4 regions of the Streptomyces sp. NPDC051662 genome follow, and region 2 is predicted to be linked to each of the others. Evidence: riboswitches for the same ligand, from Rfam matches in the RefSeq annotation. Region 2 holds a riboswitch; each other region holds the start of a gene.
The links. Region 2 has a riboswitch for cobalamin ahead of AB0M67_RS02950 (cobalamin biosynthesis protein). Riboswitches for the same ligand answer to the same signal wherever they lie in the genome.

Region 1 (4,906 bases), on a different contig from region 2:
GGACCGAGGGTCCCCGGGACGGTCTCGGTGATGGTGCGGCCCTTCAGCGACGGCCCGATGGTGCCGATGAAGTGCTCCCCGATGCGCGCGGGATTGGGGTGGGTGAGCCGGATCCCCTTCGTGTTCAGTACGACGACGAAGTCGACGCTGGAGGCTTTGCGTACCGCCTCCGCCCGTGGCTGGAGGATCGCGGAGGGGTCGGGTGCCCGCAGGGCGGGCGCGATTCCGGGGGAGTTCGCGAACGCGGTGGCGACGGAGACGCAGCGGTTGCGTGCCTCTTGTTCGGTGTCGCGCCTGGACACCAGGAGGAGCGAGATCAGCGAGGACCCGATGAGCAGCAGCACGATCACCAGTTGCAGGATGAAGACCTGCCCGGCGAGCGTGCGGACGTTCAGCCACGACGGACGACGCCACCGACTCCGTGGGCGTCGGCCGGAGCGGGCAGCCAGGGCCCGAGCCCAGGATCGACCCATATGTCCGGCCATGTACCTACATCTACACCGGCTGTCTTCACAAGGCGAACGGGCGTGGGCGCCGCCGGAGAGTGCCGGGGGCGCCGGGGAGCGCCGGGGAGCGCCGGGGGCTATGGCGACAGCCTCAGGGGGTGGCGCTGTGGAGCGGTCGGCCGCTGAGCAGGTTCCAGCGGCCGGCCCGCCCGCTGAGTTCGGTGGCGGTCAGGGGGCGTACGTCAATCCGCCAGAAGGCCGCGGGAGTTGCGCCCAAGGCGTGGACCGCGCAGGCGCGGATGATGTCCGGCTCGGCGACGGCTATGACGCGGCCCCCCGCCGTGCCGCCGCCGCGCGGGGTGCGGTCGCGCGGTGTGCCGTCGTCAGAGGTGCTGTCGCCAGGGGTGCTGTCGTCAGAGGTGCCGTCGCCATGAGTGTCGCCGCCCAGCGCGTCGAGCCAGTGGGCGGCGCGGGCGAGCAGCGTCAGCAGGGATTCGCCGCCGTGCGGGGCGGACGCGGGGTCCGACAGCCAGGAGGCCAGCGCGTGCGGTTCCGCGGCGGCCACCTCGTCGAGGGTCCTGCCCTGCCAGCCGCCCATGGCGCAGGGTGCGAGGGCGGGCAGCGGCTTCGCGTCCAGGCCGAGGGCCTCGGCGGTGCGCCGGCAGCGGGGGGAGGGGGAGACGTATGTGGTGGTGACGGGGAAGGTCTCCCGTACGGCTTCGGCCTGCCGCAGCCCGAGGGCGTCCAGCCCGCCGTCGGCCGGCTCCTCGGCGTGGGGGAAGCGGGCCTCCCGCAGGGCCGGGTTCATGGCCGGTGAGATGAGCATGAGCCGGGTGGTCATACGGTCCTCGCTCCTTGGTTCTGGCTCGGTCCGGCCGGGTTCCGGCCGTGTTTCCGCAGGTTCTGGCCGTGTTCCCGCCGGGTTCCGGCCGTGTTCCGGCACGTTCCGGGAAAAGGTCCTCTTGGCCGGTCCCCGGGATCGCGGTACCTTCACGTCGAAATAACGACGGCGGAACGGAAGTCCGGTGGGAATCCGGCACGGTCGCGCCACTGTAAGCCGGGCGCCGGTCGCGTATCAGCGCGGCGGGGGTCCCGGTGAGTCAGACCCGGATGCCGTCGTTCGAGCTCCACTGAACGGGACGCGAGTTCCCCAAGGAGGTTGTGTCATGGCGCAGTCCATAGCGCCCCCGGCCGCTGCATCCACCGGTGCCGCCGGCACCGCTGTCACCCCCCTTCCGCTCCGCGCGGTGCTGCCCTGGGCCGTGTTCGTCGGCACCCTGATGCTGGTGCTGCTCTATTTCGTCGGCGCGGAGCAGGGCGCCACGTCGGTGTTCTCCGGTGCGGACGTGCACGAGTGGGTCCACGACGGCCGTCATCTCCTCGGCTTCCCCTGCCACTGACGACCGACGGAGATCACGCGCATGCATGCCTCCACCGTCAGAACCCTCCTCGTCCGCGGCATGATCGCGGGCGTCCTCGCCGGACTCTGCGCGTTCGCGCTGGCCTATGTGGCGGGTGAGCCCTCGGTACGGGCCTCCATCGCGCAGGAGGAGGCCCACTCCGCGTCCGCGCATCAGCACGGCGGGGAAGCCACCCAGCAGGGCGCGGAAGAAGAGGAGGAAGAACTGGTCAGCCGGCCGGTGCAGTCGACCTTCGGGCTGGCCACCGGCGTCCTCGTGTACGGGGTGGCCCTGGGCGGGATCGCCTCGCTGGTCTTCGCCGGCTGTCTGGGCAGGATCGGCCGGTTCGGTCCGAGGGTGACCGCGGCGCTGCTCGCCGGGGCCGCCTTCGCCACCGTCTATCTGGTGCCGTTCCTGAAGTATCCGGCGAACCCGCCCGCGGTCGGCGACCCGGACACCATCGGCAAGCGCACCACGCTGTTCTTCCTGATGATCGTGTTGAGCGTGTTGCTGGCGGTTGTCGCGGTCATCGCGGGGAGAAGGCTCGCGCCGCGTCTGGGCAACTGGAACGCGGCGGTCGCCGCCGGTGGCGGTTATGTCGTCGCCGTGGTGGTGGCCTGTCTGGTCCTGCCCGCCAACACCGATGCCATTCCGGCCACGTTCCCGGCCGCCCTGCTCTGGGAATTCCGGCTGGCGTCGATCGCCGTACAGGCGCTGCTCTGGACAGCCTTCGGGCTGATCTTCGGGGCGCTGGCGGAGCGGGCCCTCCGGCCGAGGCGGCAGGCCGCCGCGGTGGCGGCCGACAGCACTGCCGCACCGGTACGTACCGCCGGCTGAACCGGGACCGGGAACGGAAACGGAACGGGGAACGGAACCGGGACCGGCCCGCGCTCACGAAGCGCGGGCCGGTCCCGGTTTCCTGTCAGGGGACCGTCGGCCGGTCTCCGGTCGCCCGTCAGTCGCTGACGCCGACCGCGTGCCCGAACGTCGACCGGTCCGTGACGAAGTCCAGCATGGCGCGGGCCACGTCCGCGCGGGCGATCGCGTTGGCGGCCGGGCCCGCCTCCACGGCGTGGCGGTAGGTGCCCTTGCCGTCGGCGTCCGTCAGCCGGGGCGGCCGTACCGACGTCCAGTCGAGCCCGCTCTCGCGCAGGATCGTCTCCATCAGTTCGAGATCCGTGTACAGCTCTTTGAGCGCCAGCCACATCCCGGGCAGCAGGACCCGGCGCGCGAGCCACGGCTGACCGGACCCGAGCGGTTCAGCGGCGCCGCGCTCACCACGACGATCCGCCGGGCGCCGGTCGCGGCCATCGCCTCGGTCGCCGCCCGCGCCGAGGTGGAGGCGGGCTTGAGCGGGTCGTGCCGGCCGGCCTGGCCCATCCCGGAGAGCACCGCGTCGGCCCCGTCGACGACCTCGGTCAGGGAGGCCGCGTCGAGGGCGTCGGCGCGTACGACCGTCAGGCCCTCGTGTTCCGTCCTCAGCTTGGCCGGGTCCCGTACCGCGGCCGAAACCTTGTGTCCGTCCGCGAGGGCGTGGCGGACGATCTGCCGTCCGACGCCTCCCGTGGCTCCCAGCACAGCGATTTTCATGACCCCTCCAGGGGTGAGTGAACGCTTACCAGCCATGGTGGGTGAGCGCTCACCCACTTGTCAAAGTAGGCTGGTGGGCATGACGGGTACGACATGACCGGTACGCACCGAGAAGCCGCCGCGCCGCCCCTGACCGGCGGCGCCCTCACGCGCTCGCGCATCCTCGACGCCGCCGCGCGGCTGATGGGCACCGTGGGGCTGACGCGCACGACGACGAAGGAGATCGCGAGGGAGGCGGGCTGCTCGGAAGCCGCGCTCTACAAGCACTTCCGCGACAAGGAGGAGATCTTCGTCAGCGTTCTGCACGAGCGCGCGCCGCGCTTCACGGACGCGCTGGCGCGGCTGCCCGGGCGCGTGGGCGAGGGGGAGGTGGCGGATCATCTGGAGGAGGTGGCCCGGGTGGGGGTGCTCTTCTACCGGGGTACGTTCCCGATGGCGGCGTCCCTCTTCGCCAGCCCCGACCTGCTCGTGGCCCATCGCGAACGGCTCGGACTCGACGGCTCGGGGCCGCACGAGGTGAGCCGGTCCGTGGCCGCGTATCTCGCCGCGGAACAGGAGCTGGGCCGGGTCTCCCCGGACATCGACCCGGACGCGGCGGCGCTGCTTCTCGTCGGCGCCTGCTTCCACCGGGCCTTTCTGGGCCTGTTCTTCGCCCCGGAACCACCGGAGGGCGTTCTGCGCCCGGAGAGCGAGGCGGATTTCGCGCGGGAGACCGTACGGGCGCTGCTTACGGGCATCGCCCCGCCGGGCCGGTGATCCGCGCCGCCGGGCCCGTGATCCGGCTCGGCGGGGCTTCGGCTCAGGGGGGCTTCGGCTCAGCCCGTCTCCGGGCTCATCGCTCGGAGCGGCGCCGGTCGCCCGCGCACAGCGCCCAGATGATGAAGAGGTCGATGGCGAGGAGCACGAGGGCCCACAGCGGATAGCGCGGGATCCAGAGGAAGTTCGAGAGCGCGCCGAGACCCGCCAGGATCACACCGACCACGCGCGCCCACACCGCGCCTCTCAACAGCGCGCAGCCCGCGAGGAAGATGATGGCGCCGATGATGAGATGGACCCATCCCCAGCCGATGAGACTGAACGAGAACACGTAGTTCCGCGTCGCCAGGAAGATGTCGTCGTTGGCGATGGCGGAGATACCCGCCAGGATCGTCATCGCGCCGCCGAAGATCATCAGAACCGCGGCGAAGACCGTCCATCCGGTAGCAAGTGCCCTCTTGGCCGTCATGGGGCGCTCCCTCGGTGAGGAGACGGGCCGGGGGCCGGTGCCGGCCGGCGGCCGTGGTGGTCACCTCAAGGTTCCATAGGTAAGGGTCTCCCGCATCTCGTCCGGGGGACGGCCAGTAGAGTGCGGATTCGGTCTTCCCCCAGTTCAGAGGTGTACGGCAGTGAGCCACGCCCAGCCCTCCGCGCCCACCGGACCCGACGCGCCCACCGGACCCGACGGGCCCCGGCCCTCCGTGCCCCGGGTGC
Region 2 (4,906 bases):
GCGCCCCGTGCCAGTGCGTGCCCGTGACGGCCCCCACCCGGCAGCCGTCCAGCGCGCGCCCGTCCGCGTCGGAGACAAAGGTGTCGCCTCCCCGTACCTCCGCGACGCCGTGATGGATCTCGTACCCCTCCACCGCCTCACCGAGGGCCAGGCCCACCGGTCGGGCGAGGGTCTTCTCGCGGGCGAACCGCACCCGTACGGGCAGCAGTCCGAGGCCGGGCACCGCGCCCGCCCGGGACTCCACCTCGTCGTCGATGTGCTCGCCCAGGATCTGATAGCCGCCGCAGATCCCCAGCACGGGACGCCCCTCGGCGGCCCGCCGGGCGAGCGCGTCGGCGAGCCCGCGCTCGCGCAGCCACGCCAGCGCCTTGACCGTGCCGCGTGTGCCGGGCACCACCACGAGATCGGCGTCGGCCAGCTCCTCCGGCCGGTCCACGAACCGCACGACGACCCCCGGCTCCGCCGCCAGCGCGTCCACATCGGTGAAGTTCGACATCAGCGGTACGGCGCAGACCGCGACCCGCAGCACGTCCTCGCCGTACGGGGGAGCCGCGGGCGACTCGCGTACGGCGCCGCGCATCGAGACGCGCAGCCCGTCCTCCTCGTCGATGCCCAGACCGTGCCGGAACGGCAGTACGCCGAAGGTGGACCGCCCGGTGAGCCCGCGGAGCATCTCAAGACCCGGTTCGAGCAGCGAGACATCGCCCCGGAACTTATTGACCAGATAGCCCGCGATCAGCCCCTGGTCCTCGGGGGACAGCAGCGCGGTCGTCCCGAAGAACGAGGCGAAGACGCCGCCCCGGTCGATGTCCCCGACCACCACCACCGGCAGCCGCGCGGCCCGCGCGATGCCCATGTTCACGATGTCGGTACGGCGCAGATTGATCTCCGCGGGACTGCCCGCCCCTTCGCAGATCACGGCGTCGTAGGTGCCGCGCAGCCGCTCCAGACACTCCAGGACGGGACCGAGCAGGGCTTCCCGCCCGTGCGGGGTCCTTCCGGCGGACGCCTCGCCCGGTCGCGGCTCCGCCGAGGGCCCGGACCCGAAGTAACCCCGGGCGCTCATCTCCCCCACCGGCCGCCCCATCAGCACCACTTGGCTGGTGCGGTCACCGCCGGGCTTCAGCAGGACCGGGTTCATCAGCGCCGTCGGCTCGACCCGGGCGGCCTGCGCCTGCATCGCCTGGGCCCGTCCGATCTCCGCGCCCTCGCGGGTCACGAACGAGTTCAGCGACATGTTCTGCCCCTTGAAGGGCGCGACCTTCACCCCACGGCGCACCAGCCAGCGGCAGATCCCCGCCGTGACCACGCTCTTGCCCGCGTCGGAGGTCGTGCCGGCTATCAGCAGCCCCCCGCCGCGCCCGCCCCGGCTCATCCACGTCCCTTTCCCGCGCTTGTCGTACGGCCCGCGCTTGTCGTACGGCGTATCGCGCCTGGCGTACGGCGTATCGCGCCGAATCCGAACCGGCCCGCCACACAGACCGCGAGGGCGGCCCCGGTCACCCGGCGCGACAGCCGTACGGCCCGCTCGATGTCCGCGACCTCGACCGGCCGCCCCTCGCCGTTCAGTACGGGCCGGTGCTCCACCCGTCCGCCGTACGCGAGTGTCCCGCCCAGCCGTACGCCCAGCGCGCCGGCGAACGACGCCTCCACCGGGCCCGCGTTGGGACTCGGATGCCTGCCGGCGTCCCGCCGTACCGCCCGCAGGGCCGCGCGCGGATCGCCGTCGACTCCGCCGGCCAGCGCCCCGGCGAGTACGGCGGTCAGCCGGGCGCCCGGCCATCCCACGGCATCGTCGAGCCGGGCCGAGGCCCAGCCGAACCGGCGGTAACGGGGCGAGAGATGACCCACCATCGCGTCCAGCGTGTTCACGGCCCGGAACCCGGCGAGCCCCGGCACCCCCGCCACCGCCCCCCACACCAGCGCGCCCACGACGGCGTCGGAGGTGTTCTCCGCGACCGACTCCACGACGGCCCGCGCGATCTGCTGTCCGTCCAGCGCCTGCGGGTCACGGCCGCACAGATGAGGCAGCCGCTCCCTGGCCCGTTCGACGTCCCCGGCGGCGAGCGCCGCGCCGATGGCCCGTGCCTCCCGCCCCAGTGAAGTGCCGCCGACCACGGCCCAGGTGGCGGCGGCGGTCAGTGCCACGGAGGCGGTGCGGTGGTCCCGTACGCCCCGGGCGGCCAGCGCCGCGATCCCGGCGGCTCCTCCGGCGCAGACCGCGGTGTGCAGCGCGCCCCAGCCCCGGTGGTCGCGCCACAGCGTCCGCTCGACGGCCTTCGCCGCCCGGCCGAACGCGGCGACGGGATGGCCCCGGCGCGGATCGCCGAACAACCGGTCGCCCAGGAGACCCACGGCGGCGCCGTAGGCGAAATCACGCTCGGCGGCCGGACCCCGGCCGCGCACGACGGCCGAACGGCGGCCAGGCATGGCGAAATGTCCTCACTCAGGGTCCGCGCCCCGGCTCGACGTGATGCGGCGGCGAGAGTTCCTGGCTCCTGGAGACGGGGCTCGCAGTGACAGTGGCGGGACCGCGCCGGATTCGCACCGGCTTCCTCTTCTGCCGTCGCCTGGGCCCTCTCCTACCGGACAGGACCTCAATGGCCCCGGAAGTCCACCACGCCCCGCGAACACCCGTCAACTCATCCCTGACCAGCGACGGGACAGTGTGCCGAGCCCCACACGGCACGCCCGTCCCGTGGGCGGCACGGAGCCGGCCCGGGCGCGTGACGGACGCGCCCGGGCCGGCCGGGGGTGTGGTGGTCCGGGTGTTCCGGTCGCCCGGTCACCGGTCGCCGGTCAGGCGACGATCAGATAGATCCCGTACGCGACGGCCGCCACGCAGAGCGCGAAGCAGGTGTACGCGCCCGTACGGGCCAGCGCCACGGAGCCCGTCGCGCCCCGCGTGCTCGCCGACTCCTGCTTGGCGAGGCCCACGATGCCGAGGGTGAACAGGCCCACGAGGGCGACGGTGGCCACGAGACTGACCCCGAAGACGGAACCGAGTGCTGCCCAGTCGATGTTCATGCGGTTTCTCTTCCTTACACCGTGGCGGTACTTACACCGTGGCGGTTCGCGCGGGCTCGCCCGCGGGGTCCGGGGGGCCCGGGGCCGGGATGGTGGTCGACAGTTCCTGCGCGGCAGCGGCCGTGGGCGGCGGGGTGACGGCCGCGATGGCGCTGGTGACGACGCCCGCGGGCTCGCCGGTCCCGGCGTCCTCCGTCGCGCCGGCGGCTCCGGCCCCGCTCTCGTTGACATTGGTGTGGTCGACGGGGCGGCGGCGCGAGGCGAGCCAGATCGCCCCGGAGATCCCGACGAGCAGGACGGCGACGACCGCGATGCCCCAGGTGCCCTGGCCGGTGAGGAACTCGGCCCCGGCGGCGACCAGGCCCGCGGCGGGCAGCGTCAGCCCCCAGGCGATGAACATCCGGGTCGCGGTCGACCAGCGGACCACACCGCCCTTGCGGCCGAGGCCCGCGCCCATCACGGCGCCGGAGCACGACTGGGTGGTGGAGAGCGAGAAGCCCAGGTGCGAGGAGGCCAGGATGACGGTCGCGGCACTGGTCTGGGCGGCGAAGCCCTGCTGCGGACGGAGATCGGTGAGGCCGGTGCCCATGGTGCGGATGATGCGCCAGCCGCCGAGATACGTACCGAGCGCGATCGCCAGTCCCGCGGAGACGATGACCCACATCGGGGGGTTGGAGCCGGGGGCGAGGACGCCGCCGGTGACGAGCGCGAGGGTGATGACACCCATGGTCTTCTGCGCGTCGTTGGTGCCGTGGGCGAGCGAGACGAGCCCGGCGGAGGCGATCTGCCCGGCGCGGTAGCCCTTGGCGGTCGCCTTGTCGTCCGTACGGCGCCCGATGCGGTACGTCAGCCTCGTCGCGAGCAGCGCCGCGAGACCGGCGACGACCGGCGCGGCGAGCGCGGGGATCAGCACCTTGGTGATGACGACGCCGCCGTTGACCCCGGAGGCGCCGACCGACATCAGCGTGGCGCCGATCAGACCGCCGAAGAGCGCGTGGGAGGAGCTCGACGGCAGGCCGAGCAGCCAGGTGAAGAGATTCCACAGGATGGCGCCGACGAGCGCCGCGAAGATCACTTCCGTTCTGATGCCCTGTTCGTTGATGAGTCCGCCGGAGATCGTCTTGGCGACCTCCACGGACAGGAACGCGCCGACGAGATTCAGGACGGCGGACATGCCCACCGCGACCTTGGGCTTGAGGGCCCCGGTCGAGATGGTGGTCGCCATCGCGTTCGCGGTGTCGTGGAAGCCGTTCGTGAAATCGAACACGAGAGCCGTCACGATCACGATCGCGAGCAGCAGCGTGATGTGTTCCATTGACCCAGGACCCAGGCAATCTTTTGACGTCAGTGGCCTCGGTGAACGTAAGGAGTCCGGGTAAACGGAAGATGAACTGGGCTCGTCTTCGCGGTGTCCCCATGTGTGGAGAAATCGCCCGCCCGTTCTGCCGGAGCGCCCTGCGCGCCGCTATGTCCGCCTGACAGGATTCTCTTATGACTGATCAGCAGAGCCAGGACGCGATAGCCGGGGCCTGGCGTGAACTCATCACGACTGCCCGGAGAACAGCAGGTGAAGGGCTCGTCGTCGGCACATCCGGCAATGTGTCGGTACGGATCGGCGAGCTGATCCTCGTCACGCCGAGCGGTGTCCCGTATGACCAGCTCACTTCCGAGGACACCGTCGGTGTCGATCTGGCCGGCCGTCAGGTACTCGGAAAATTCATCCCTACGAGTGAGCTGCCGCTGCACCTCGCCGTTTACCGGAACACCTCCGCGAAGGCCGTGGTGCACACCCACGCGGTGCACGCCACCGCCGTCTCCACCCTCGTCACCGAACTGCCCCTGATCCACTACATGGCGGCGGCCCACGGCGGCCCGGTCC
Region 3 (4,906 bases), on a different contig from region 2:
CACGGGCGCTCCCGCGCGCAGCGCCTCGCGGGCGCGGATCACCACCCCGGGGCTGAAGGCGAGGTCACGCACCAGGTCGACCATGCCGCAGGCGTGGATCATCCGCACCGCGACCTGCGAGACCTCGGCCGGCAGCCCGCTGAGATCCGCCTCGGCGCGGATCGTGGCGAAGGACTGGCGGTATATCGCCGCGCCGTCCTTCTCGTACTCGAACCCTCTGGGCACTGTGGACACCGTGGTCTTCTCGCTCATCTCGTCAATGGGGTCGTGCGTGCCGCCGCAACCGCGTCGGCGAGTTCCGGTGCCGGTTCCGGTTTCCGTTCCGGTTCCGGTTCCGGTTCCGGTCCTGTGGTGGTGGCGTTCGGGACATCTCCCCGTACCTGTGCCTGTTTCTGTACGTGAACCTGTTTCTGTACGGAGATGTCGTAGCGGCCCTCGCCCTTCGCGACCACATCCACCCAGCGGCCCTGCGGATGGCCGCAGCGGCGCGCGCACCCCGACCAGTACACGGGCAGTCCGCCCGAGCCCGGGGACCCGGCATGGGACACGGCCGCCGCCGCGTCGGACCGTACGTCCGCCAGCGCCTTCGCGCAGCCGGGCCTGCCGGTGCAGGCGCCGACCCCGTACCAGGGGGAGTCGGGGTCGGTGATCAGCCCGGCCGTACGGAGCCGGTCCAGGGCATCGCCGGCCGCGGCCGGGGCCACCCCCGGCACGATCACTCCGCGCCACGGGGTCACCCGCAGCGGTCCGTTCGCCTCCGCCGCGAGCAGCCGCCACCGCGCCACGCTCAACCGGCCGAGGCGCGCGTGGACGGAGAGCGCCACGGTCCCGTCGGGCGACCGTACGGAACCAGGAGTAGGAGGCTCCCCTTCCGGTTCCGGTTCCATGTCCCGCGCGGGCGCGTTCATGTCCCGCGCGGGCGCCTCCGTCGCGTACTCCGTCGCGATCCCGGCGTCCGCCAGCGCCGCCCGTACCGCCGCGTCCAGCCCCCGGCCGTCCTCGGCGGGCAGTTCCCGTACCCGCCAGGCCCCCGAGCCGCTCGCCTCCGCCAGCGTGAGGAACGTCTCCGCCGCCAACAGGGCCGCGCGCGGGGCGTCCTCGGGGGCCACACGGGGACCCGACCGGTTTGCCCCGGTCCGTACGGAAACCGAGCCGTCCCGGTGTGCGAGCAACGTCACATCGGCGCCGAGAGCCGCCACATCGCCGCGTCCGTCGTCCAGCGCGAAGAGAAACCGCCCGGAGAGGGCCGCGGCCCGCACGCTCGCACAGAGCAGTCCGTCCAGCTCGCGCGCCCACGACTGGACGTCCGCGGACGGCAGTTCGTCCAGCCCGGCCAGCGGTGACGCGACGATGTTCCGTACCCGCTCGTGTGTCTCCGAAGGCAGCAGTCCGGCCTCGTGCAGCAGCCCGGCCAGTTCCGTGCCACGGCTTCCGTCCAGGCCGCGCAGCTGCACATTGCCCCGGGAGGTGAGGTCCAGATGTCCGTCGCCGAGCCGCTCCGCCGCGTCCGCCAGCGCCTCCGCCTGACGGGCCGTCAGAAGCCCGGCGGGCAGCCGCAACCGGGCCAGCCGTCCGTCGTCCGCGGTGTGCAGCCGCAGCGCGCCCGGGCAGGCGTCGCCGCGCTCCCGCAGAGGGGCCCGTACGGACTCCCGTACGGCGGCCCGCGGGGGCGCTTCGTCCCGGTTCACGGGTGTTGGCGAGGTGGGCGGCATGGCGGCGAGCATACCCACGTACCCACACCCGCTCCCGTCCCGCCGTCCGGCCGCCGCCGCTCCGTACCACCCCCTGTACCGGCCCGGGTTCCGGGCGCCCTCCCCCGCCCGTGACCTCAGCACTTACTATGCAGACGACGGCCTGCCCAGGCCCGTCAACGCCAGCGACGGCGTCATGGGGAGGAAGCCCGGTGCGAACCCGGCGCGGTCCCGCCACTGTGAGTCCGGCAGCAGCCGGACGAGCCAGGAACTCCCGCCGTCCTCCACACCTCGCCCGGGGCGCGGACCCCGAGGAAGGCCAGACGCCGCATGCTTCTGCTCCTGTCGACGTCCGACACCGATCTGCTGAGCGCCCGCGCGGCGAACGCGGCGGGCGGGCCCGTCCCGTACCGCTTCGCCAACCCCGCCCGGCTCGCGCTCGACGAACTGCCCTCGCTGCTGGAGGGCGCCGACCTCGTGGTCGTACGCCTCCTCGGCGGGCTGCGCGCCTGGCAGGACGGGATCGATCTGCTGCTCGCGGGCGACCGGCCGGTCGTGGTCCTCACCGGTGAACAGGCACCCGACGCCCAGCTGATGGAGGCGTCGACCGTCCCCATCGGTATCGCGGCCGAGGCGCACGCCTATCTCGCGCACGGCGGTCCGGCCAATCTGGACCAGCTCGCGCGGTTCCTCTCCGACACGGTCCTGCTGACCGGCCACGGCTTCGAGCCGCCCGCCGCCGCGCCCACCTGGGGCCGGCTCGACCGGCGCGTCAGGCCGCCCCGCTTCGGCCGTCCCGGACACAGCGTGGGGGAGTTGGCCCCGACCGTCGCCGTCCTCTACTACCGCGCGCACCACATGAGCGGCAACACCGCCTTCGTGGACACGCTGTGCTCGGCGATCGAGGACGCGGACGCCCGGCCCCTGCCGATCTTCGTCTCGTCCCTGCGCGCGCCCGAGCCGGAGCTGCTGGCCGCGCTGCGCGAGGCCGACGCGATCGTCACCACCGTGCTCGCCGCCGGCGGCACCAAGCCCGCCGAGGCGTCGGCCGGCGGCGACGACGAGGCGTGGGACGCGGGCGCCCTCGCCGCGCTCGACGTACCGATCCTCCAGGCCCTCTGCCTCACCGGCAGCCGCGCCACCTGGGCCGAGAGCGACGAGGGGCTGTCCCCGCTGGACGCCGCCTCGCAGGTCGCGGTGCCGGAGTTCGACGGCCGCCTCATCACCGTCCCGTTCTCCTTCAAGGAGCTGGACCCTGACGGTCTGCCGGTCTACATCGCCGACCCCGAGCGGGCCGCCCGAGTGGCCGGGATCGCCGTACGCCACGCCAGGCTGCGGTATGTCACGAACGCCGACAAGCGCGTCGCGCTGGTGCTCTCCGCGTACCCGACCAAGCACTCCCGTATCGGCAACGCGGTCGGTCTCGACACCCCCGCCAGCGCGGTGACCCTGCTGCGCCGACTGATCCAGGAGGGCTACGACTTCGGCTCAGAGCCCGTCCCCGGACTGGCCTCGGGCGACGGCGACGAGCTGATCCACGCCCTCATCGAGGCCGGTGGCCATGACCAGGAGTGGCTGACCGAGGAGCAGCTCGCCCGTAACCCGGTCCGTATCCCGGCTGCCGACTACCGGCGGTGGTACGGCCAACTCCCCGCCGAACTGCGCGAGTCGGTGGAGCGGCACTGGGGACCGCCGCCCGGCGAGATGTTCCTGGACCGCAGCCGGGCCGCCTCCGGCGGGGACCCGGACGGCGACATCGTGCTCGCCGCCCTGCGGCGCGGCAATCTGCTGATCCTCATCCAGCCGCCGCGCGGCTTCGGCGAGAACCCCATCGCGATCTACCACGACCCCGATCTGCCGCCCTCGCACCACTACTTGGCCGCGTACCGCTGGATCCAGGCCGACCGCGAGGACGGCGGCTTCGGCGCCGACGCGATGATCCACCTCGGCAAGCACGGCAATCTGGAGTGGCTGCCCGGCAAGAACGCGGGGATGTCGGCGGCCTGCGCCCCCGATGCCGCGCTCGGTGATCTGCCGCTGATCTATCCGTTCCTGGTCAATGACCCGGGCGAGGGTACGCAGGCCAAGCGGCGCGTACACGCCACGCTGGTGGACCATCTCGTACCGCCGATGGCGCGCGCCGAGTCGTACGGCGATATCGCGCGCCTTGAGCAGCTGCTCGACGAGTACGCCGCGATCTCGTCCATGGACCCGGCGAAACTGCCCGCGATCCGCGCCCAGATCTGGACGCTGATCCAGGCGGCCAAGCTCGACCACGACCTGGGGCTCGAAGACCGGCCGGACGACGACGGGTTCGACGACTTCCTGCTCCATGTCGACGGCTGGCTCTGCGAGGTCAAGGACGCGCAGATCCGCGACGGTCTGCATGTGCTCGGCGGCGCGCCGGCCGGCGAGGCGCGCGTCAATCTGGTCCTGGCGATCCTGCGCGCCCGGCAGATCTGGGGCGGTACGGCCTCCCTGCCCGGTCTGCGCGAGGCCCTCGGGCTCGACGAGTCGGCCGCCACCCGTACCGACGCCGACGAGACGGAGGAGCGGGCCCGCGCGCTCGTCCGGGCGATGGAGGACGCCGGCTGGGACCCGGCCGCGGTGGCGGGCGTGGCCGCCGGCCTCCCCGAGGGCGTCGCGGCGATCCTCGACTTCGCGGCGCGCGAGGTCGTACCGCGCCTCGCGGGCACCGTCGACGAGATCGAGCATGTGGTGCACGCCCTGAGCGGCGGATTCGTACCGGCGGGCCCGTCCGGATCCCCGCTGCGCGGCCTGGTCAATGTCCTGCCGACCGGCCGCAACTTCTACTCCGTCGACCCCAAGGCCGTACCGAGCAGGCTCGCCTGGGAGACCGGCCAGGCCCTCGCCGACTCCCTCCTCACCCGCTACCGCACCGACAACGGCGAGTGGCCGACCTCGGTCGGGCTGTCCCTCTGGGGTACGAGCGCGATGCGCACCTCCGGCGACGACATCGCGGAGGCGCTGGCGCTGCTGGGCGTCCGCCCGGTGTGGGACGACGCGTCGCGCCGGGTGACGGGCCTGGAAGCGATCCCGCTCACCGAACTCGACCGGCCGCGTATCGATGTCACCCTGCGCATCAGCGGCTTCTTCCGCGACGCGTTCCCGCACGCGATCGGGCTGCTGGACGACGCCGTACGGCTCGCGGCCTCGCTGGACGAGCCCGCCGACGCCAACTTCGTCCGCGCGCA
Region 4 (4,906 bases), on a different contig from region 2:
GGCGGCTCGCTGGCGCAAGGCCGCCAATGAGAACAGCCTCGACGAATGGGGCCTCGGCGGACGGTCGTTCGGCACCTGGGTCACCTGGTTCCTGCTCGGCGGCGACCTCTATACGGCGTACACCTTCGTGGCCGTACCGGCGGCGATCTACGCGGCGGGCGCGGCCGGCTTCTTCGCCGTGCCCTACACGATCCTGGTCTACCCGCTGATCTTCACCTTCCTGCCCCGGCTCTGGTCGGTGTCGCACAAGCACGGATACGTGACCACCTCGGACTTCGTGCGGGGCCGGTTCGGATCGAAGGGCCTGTCGCTGGCGGTCGCCGTCACCGGCATCCTGGCCACGATGCCGTACATCGCGCTCCAACTCGTCGGTATCCAGGCGGTGCTGGACGTGATGGGCGTCGGCGGCGGCGAGAACACCCACTGGTTCATCAAGGACCTGCCGCTGCTGATCGCCTTCGGTGTGCTCGCCGCGTACACCTACTCGTCGGGGCTGCGGGCGCCCGCGCTGATCGCCTTCGTCAAGGACACGCTGATCTACATCGTGATCGTCGTGGCGATCATCTACATCCCCATCAAACTGGGCGGGTTCGACGACATCTTCGCCAAGGCGGGCGACGCCTTCGCGCAGACCAACCCGGCGACCGGCCAGCCACGCGGCGCCCTGGCGCCGGGCGAGGCCGGGCATTGGGGCTATGCCACGCTGGCGCTCGGTTCCGCGCTCGCGCTCTTCATGTATCCGCACTCCATCACGGCGACGCTCTCCAGCCGCAGCCGCGAGGTGATCCGGCGCAACACCACGATCCTGCCGCTGTACTCACTGATGCTGGGCCTGCTCGCGCTGCTCGGCTTCATGGCGATCGCCGCCGGAGTCAAGGTGGAGAACGGACAGCTGGCGATCCCGCAGCTCTTCGAGACGATGTTCCCCGACTGGTTCGCGGGGGTGGCCTTCGCGGCCATCGGCATCGGCGCGCTGGTGCCGGCCGCGATCATGTCGATCGCCGCGGCGAATCTCTTCACCCGCAATATCTACAAGGACTTCATCAAGCCGGACGCGACCCCCGCGCAGGAGACCAAGGTCTCGAAGCTGGTCTCGCTGCTGGTGAAGGTGGGCGCGCTGGCCTTCGTCCTGACCATGGACAAGACCGTCGCGATCAACTTCCAGCTGCTGGGCGGGATCTGGATCCTCCAGACGATGCCGGCGCTGGTCGGCGGTCTCTTCACCCGCTGGTTCCACCGCTGGGCGCTGCTCGCGGGCTGGGCGGTCGGCATGGTCTACGGCACGGCCGCGGCGTACGGCGTGGCCAGCCCGACCCAGGCGCACTTCGGCGGCTCCTCCAAGGAGATCCCCGGGCTGGGTGAGATCGGCTACATCGGCCTCACCGCGTTCGTGCTCAACCTGGTGGTGACGGTGGCGCTCACCTTCGTCCTGCGCGCGGCCAAGGCTCCGGAGGGCACGGACGAGACGAGCCCGTCCGACTACACGGCGGACGCGGGCGACCCGGGCGTGAAGGCCGAGCTCCCGGCAGCGACATCGGGCGGCCCCGGCGGCCACTGAACGGCCGGCGCCCGGCTCGACGGGCCGTCGGATCCCTGGGAAAGACAGGGATCCGGCGGCCTTTTCGCTGTCCGCGCGGGCCCGAACGTAATGACGCACGACACAACATCTGGGGGGTGGTTCCCGAGCCAGCCCCCACATGTATGCTCGACCTCGCTGTCGACGCAGGGGAATCCGGTGCGAATCCGGAACTGTCCCGCAACGGTGTGATGTGGTGTGCTTTGCCATACCCACGAGTCCGAACACCTGCCGACAGTGCGTCCGGTTCGACCGAATCGGACGCCGAGACGTCCGGGCCTCGTGGATGGGCCGGTGGGCGCCGTACGCCGTGCCGCCCGGATCCGGGTCGTACGGTCCGTACCGCGAGAAACAGCCCGCTCCCCTCCCGACGGTCCAGAGCCGAGCGAGGGAGAGCACCACGTGACCATCGCGCCAGCCGATCCGGCTTCAGGCATCTCCGAGGCCGCCGCGCGGGCGGCCGACGGACCCGGGACCGCACTGCTGCGGACCCTGACGGACCTGACCGCCGATCTGCCCGACACCGACCCCGGAAGAGTCGCCGCCGCGGCGCTGCGCGGCCGTAACGCCCGGTCGGACGAGGCCGAGCTGCGCGAGCTCGCCACCGAGTCGGCCGCGGGGCTCATCTCCGAGGACCCCGCCTACTCCCGGCTCGCGGCCAGGCTGCTGACCCGCACCATCGCCGACGAGGCCGCGGGCCAGGGCGCCGTGGCGTTCTCCGCGTCGGTCGCCGTCGGCCACCGCGAGGGCCTGATCGCGGACCGTACGGCCGCCTTCGTCACGCTGCACGCCGACTCCCTCGACGCGCTCATCGACCAGGAAGCCGACGACCTCTTCGGCTACTTCGGGCTGCGGACCCTCTACAGCCGCTATCTGCTCCGCCATCCGATCACCCGCCAGGTCATCGAGACCCCGCAGCACTTCATGCTGCGCGTGGCCGCCGGACTGGCCGAGGACGAGAGCCTCCGCGCGCTCGACGAAGTCGCCGCGCTCTACCGGCTGATGAGCCGGCTGGACTACCTCCCCTCCTCCCCCACCCTCTTCAACTCCGGTACGCGCCACCCGCAGATGTCCTCCTGCTACCTGCTGGACTCCCCGCTGGACGAACTGGACTCGATCTACGACCGGTACCACCAGGTGGCGCGGCTCTCGAAGCACGCGGGCGGCATCGGCCTCTCGTACTCCCGTATCCGTTCGCGCGGTTCACTGATCCGGGGCACCAACGGACACTCCAACGGCATCGTCCCGTTCCTGCGCACCCTCGACTCCTCGGTCGCCGCCGTCAACCAGGGCGGCCGGCGCAAGGGCGCGGCCTGTGTGTATCTGGAGACCTGGCACGCGGATCTGGAGGAGTTCCTGGAGCTGCGCGACAACACCGGCGAGGACGCGCGCCGTACGCACAATCTGAATCTCGCGCACTGGATCCCGGACGAGTTCATGCGCCGGGTCGAGTCGGACGGCGTCTGGTCCCTGTTCTCCCCCGTCGATGTGCCGGAGCTGGTCGACCTGTGGGGCGACGCGTTCGACACGCGGTACCGCGAGGCGGAGGCCGCCGGCCTGGCGCGCAGGACGATCCCGGCCCGCGAGCTCTACGGCCGGATGATGCGTACCCTCGCCCAGACCGGCAACGGCTGGATGACCTTCAAGGACGCCTCGAACCGTACGGCGAACCAGACCGCCGAGCCCGGCCGCGTCGTCCACTCGTCCAATCTCTGCACGGAGATCCTGGAGGTGACGGACGACGGGGAGACCGCCGTCTGCAACCTCGGTTCCATCAACCTCGGTTCGTTCGTACTGGCCTCGGGCGACCTCGACTGGGAGCGGCTGGACGAGACCGTCCGTACGGCCGTGACCTTCCTCGACCGGGTCGTGGACATCAACTTCTACCCGACCGAGCAGGCCGGCGCCTCCAACGCGAAGTGGCGCCCGGTGGGCCTGGGCGCGATGGGCCTCCAGGACGTCTTCTTCAAGAAGCGGCTGCCCTTCGACTCCGCCGAGGCCGCGGCCCTCTCCACGAAGATCGCCGAGCGGATCATGCTCGCCGCGTACGAGGCGTCCTGCGCGCTCGCCGAACGCAACGGCCCGCTCCCCGCCTGGTCCGAGACGCGCGCCGCGCGCGGGGTGCTGCACCCCGACCACTACGACGTGGAGCTGAACTGGCCGGAGCGCTGGGACGCGCTGCGCGCCCGGATCGCCACGAGCGGTATGCGGAACTCCCTGCTCCTCGCGATCGCCCCGACGGCGACGATCGCCTCGATCGCGGGCGTCTACGAGTGCATCGAGCCGCAGGTCTCCAACCTCTTCAAGCGCGAGACGCTCTCCGGGGAGTTCCTCCAGGTCAACTCGTACCTGGTGGACGAGTTGAAGCGGCTCGGCGTCTGGGACGCGCAGACGCGCGAGGCGCTGCGCGAGTCGAGTGGCTCGGTGGCGGGCTTCGACTGGATCCCGGCGGAGGTGCGTGAGCTGTTCCGTACGGCGTGGGAGATCCCGCAGCGCGGTCTGATCGACATGGCGGCGGCCCGTACGCCGTTCCTCGACCAGAGCCAGTCGCTGAACCTGTTCCTGGAGACGCCGACCATCGGGAAGCTCAGCTCGATGTACGCGTACGCCTGGAAGAAGGGCCTCAAGACGACGTACTACCTGCGCTCGCGCCCGGCGACACGGATCGCGCGGGCGGCGCGGGGATCGTCGGAGACCCGGCCGGCGTCCGTGCCCGTACCCGCGCAGGCGGTCTCCGAAGAGGCGATCGCCTGCTCCCTGGAAAACCCCGAGTCCTGCGAGGCCTGCCAGTAATGACCACCGAGACGACCGTGACGAACGCCAAGAACCTCCTGGACCCGGGCTTCGAGCTGACGCTGCGGCCCATGCGCTACCCGGACTTCTACGAGCGCTACCGCGACGCGATCAAGAACACCTGGACGGTGGAGGAGGTCGATCTGCACTCCGACGTCGCCGACCTCGCCAAGCTCTCCCCCGGCGAGCAGCACATGATCGGCCGGCTGGTCGCGTTCTTCGCGACGGGCGACTCGATCGTGTCCAACAACCTGGTGCTGACGCTGTACAAGCACATCAACTCCCCCGAGGCGCGGCTCTATCTCTCCCGCCAGCTCTTCGAGGAGGCCGTACACGTCCAGTTCTATCTGACGCTGCTCGACACCTATCTGCCCGATCCGGAGGACCGCGCGGCGGCCTTCGACGCGGTGGAGGAGATCCCGTCGATCCGTGAGAAGGCGCGGTTCTGCTTCAAGTGGATGGACTCCGTCGAGACGATCGACCGCCTGGAGTCGAAGGCGGACCGCCGCCGCTTCCTGCTGAATCTGATCTGCTTCG

Region 1: it holds a riboswitch for cobalamin, as region 2 does, so the genes downstream of both, AB0M67_RS26040 (CbtB domain-containing protein) here and AB0M67_RS02950 (cobalamin biosynthesis protein) in region 2, are expected to answer to the same signal.
Region 3: it holds a riboswitch for cobalamin, as region 2 does, so the genes downstream of both, cobN (cobaltochelatase subunit CobN) here and AB0M67_RS02950 (cobalamin biosynthesis protein) in region 2, are expected to answer to the same signal.
Region 4: it holds a riboswitch for cobalamin, as region 2 does, so the genes downstream of both, AB0M67_RS26645 (ribonucleoside-diphosphate reductase subunit alpha) here and AB0M67_RS02950 (cobalamin biosynthesis protein) in region 2, are expected to answer to the same signal.

What each region holds. Positions count from the first base shown of each region.
Region 1 is NZ_JBFAZD010000016.1:168,083-172,988, reverse strand. It holds gene AB0M67_RS26050 (SpoIIE family protein phosphatase) at 1-473, opposite strand, end outside; gene AB0M67_RS26045 (histidine phosphatase family protein) at 598-1,287, opposite strand; cobalamin riboswitch at 1,404-1,572, shown strand; gene AB0M67_RS26040 (CbtB domain-containing protein) at 1,613-1,846, shown strand; gene AB0M67_RS26035 (CbtA family protein) at 1,868-2,683, shown strand; gene AB0M67_RS26030 (NAD(P)H-binding protein) at 2,802-3,011, opposite strand; gene AB0M67_RS26025 (NAD(P)H-binding protein) at 3,011-3,436, opposite strand; gene AB0M67_RS26020 (TetR/AcrR family transcriptional regulator) at 3,530-4,192, shown strand; gene AB0M67_RS26015 (hypothetical protein) at 4,269-4,661, opposite strand.
Region 2 is NZ_JBFAZD010000002.1:53,310-58,215, reverse strand. It holds gene AB0M67_RS02955 (cobyric acid synthase) at 1-1,375, opposite strand, end outside; gene AB0M67_RS02950 (cobalamin biosynthesis protein) at 1,372-2,430, opposite strand; cobalamin riboswitch at 2,466-2,598, opposite strand; gene AB0M67_RS02945 (hypothetical protein) at 2,800-3,027, opposite strand; gene AB0M67_RS02940 (inorganic phosphate transporter) at 3,059-4,342, opposite strand; gene AB0M67_RS02935 (class II aldolase/adducin family protein) at 4,519-4,906, shown strand, end outside.
Region 3 is NZ_JBFAZD010000016.1:152,337-157,242, reverse strand. It holds gene AB0M67_RS25980 (precorrin-8X methylmutase) at 1-252, opposite strand, end outside; gene cobG (precorrin-3B synthase) at 249-1,724, opposite strand; cobalamin riboswitch at 1,834-1,988, shown strand; gene cobN (cobaltochelatase subunit CobN) at 2,022-4,906, shown strand, end outside.
Region 4 is NZ_JBFAZD010000017.1:73,927-78,832, reverse strand. It holds gene mctP (monocarboxylate uptake permease MctP) at 1-1,558, shown strand, start outside; cobalamin riboswitch at 1,685-1,827, shown strand; gene AB0M67_RS26645 (ribonucleoside-diphosphate reductase subunit alpha) at 1,979-4,369, shown strand; gene AB0M67_RS26640 (ribonucleotide-diphosphate reductase subunit beta) at 4,369-4,906, shown strand, end outside.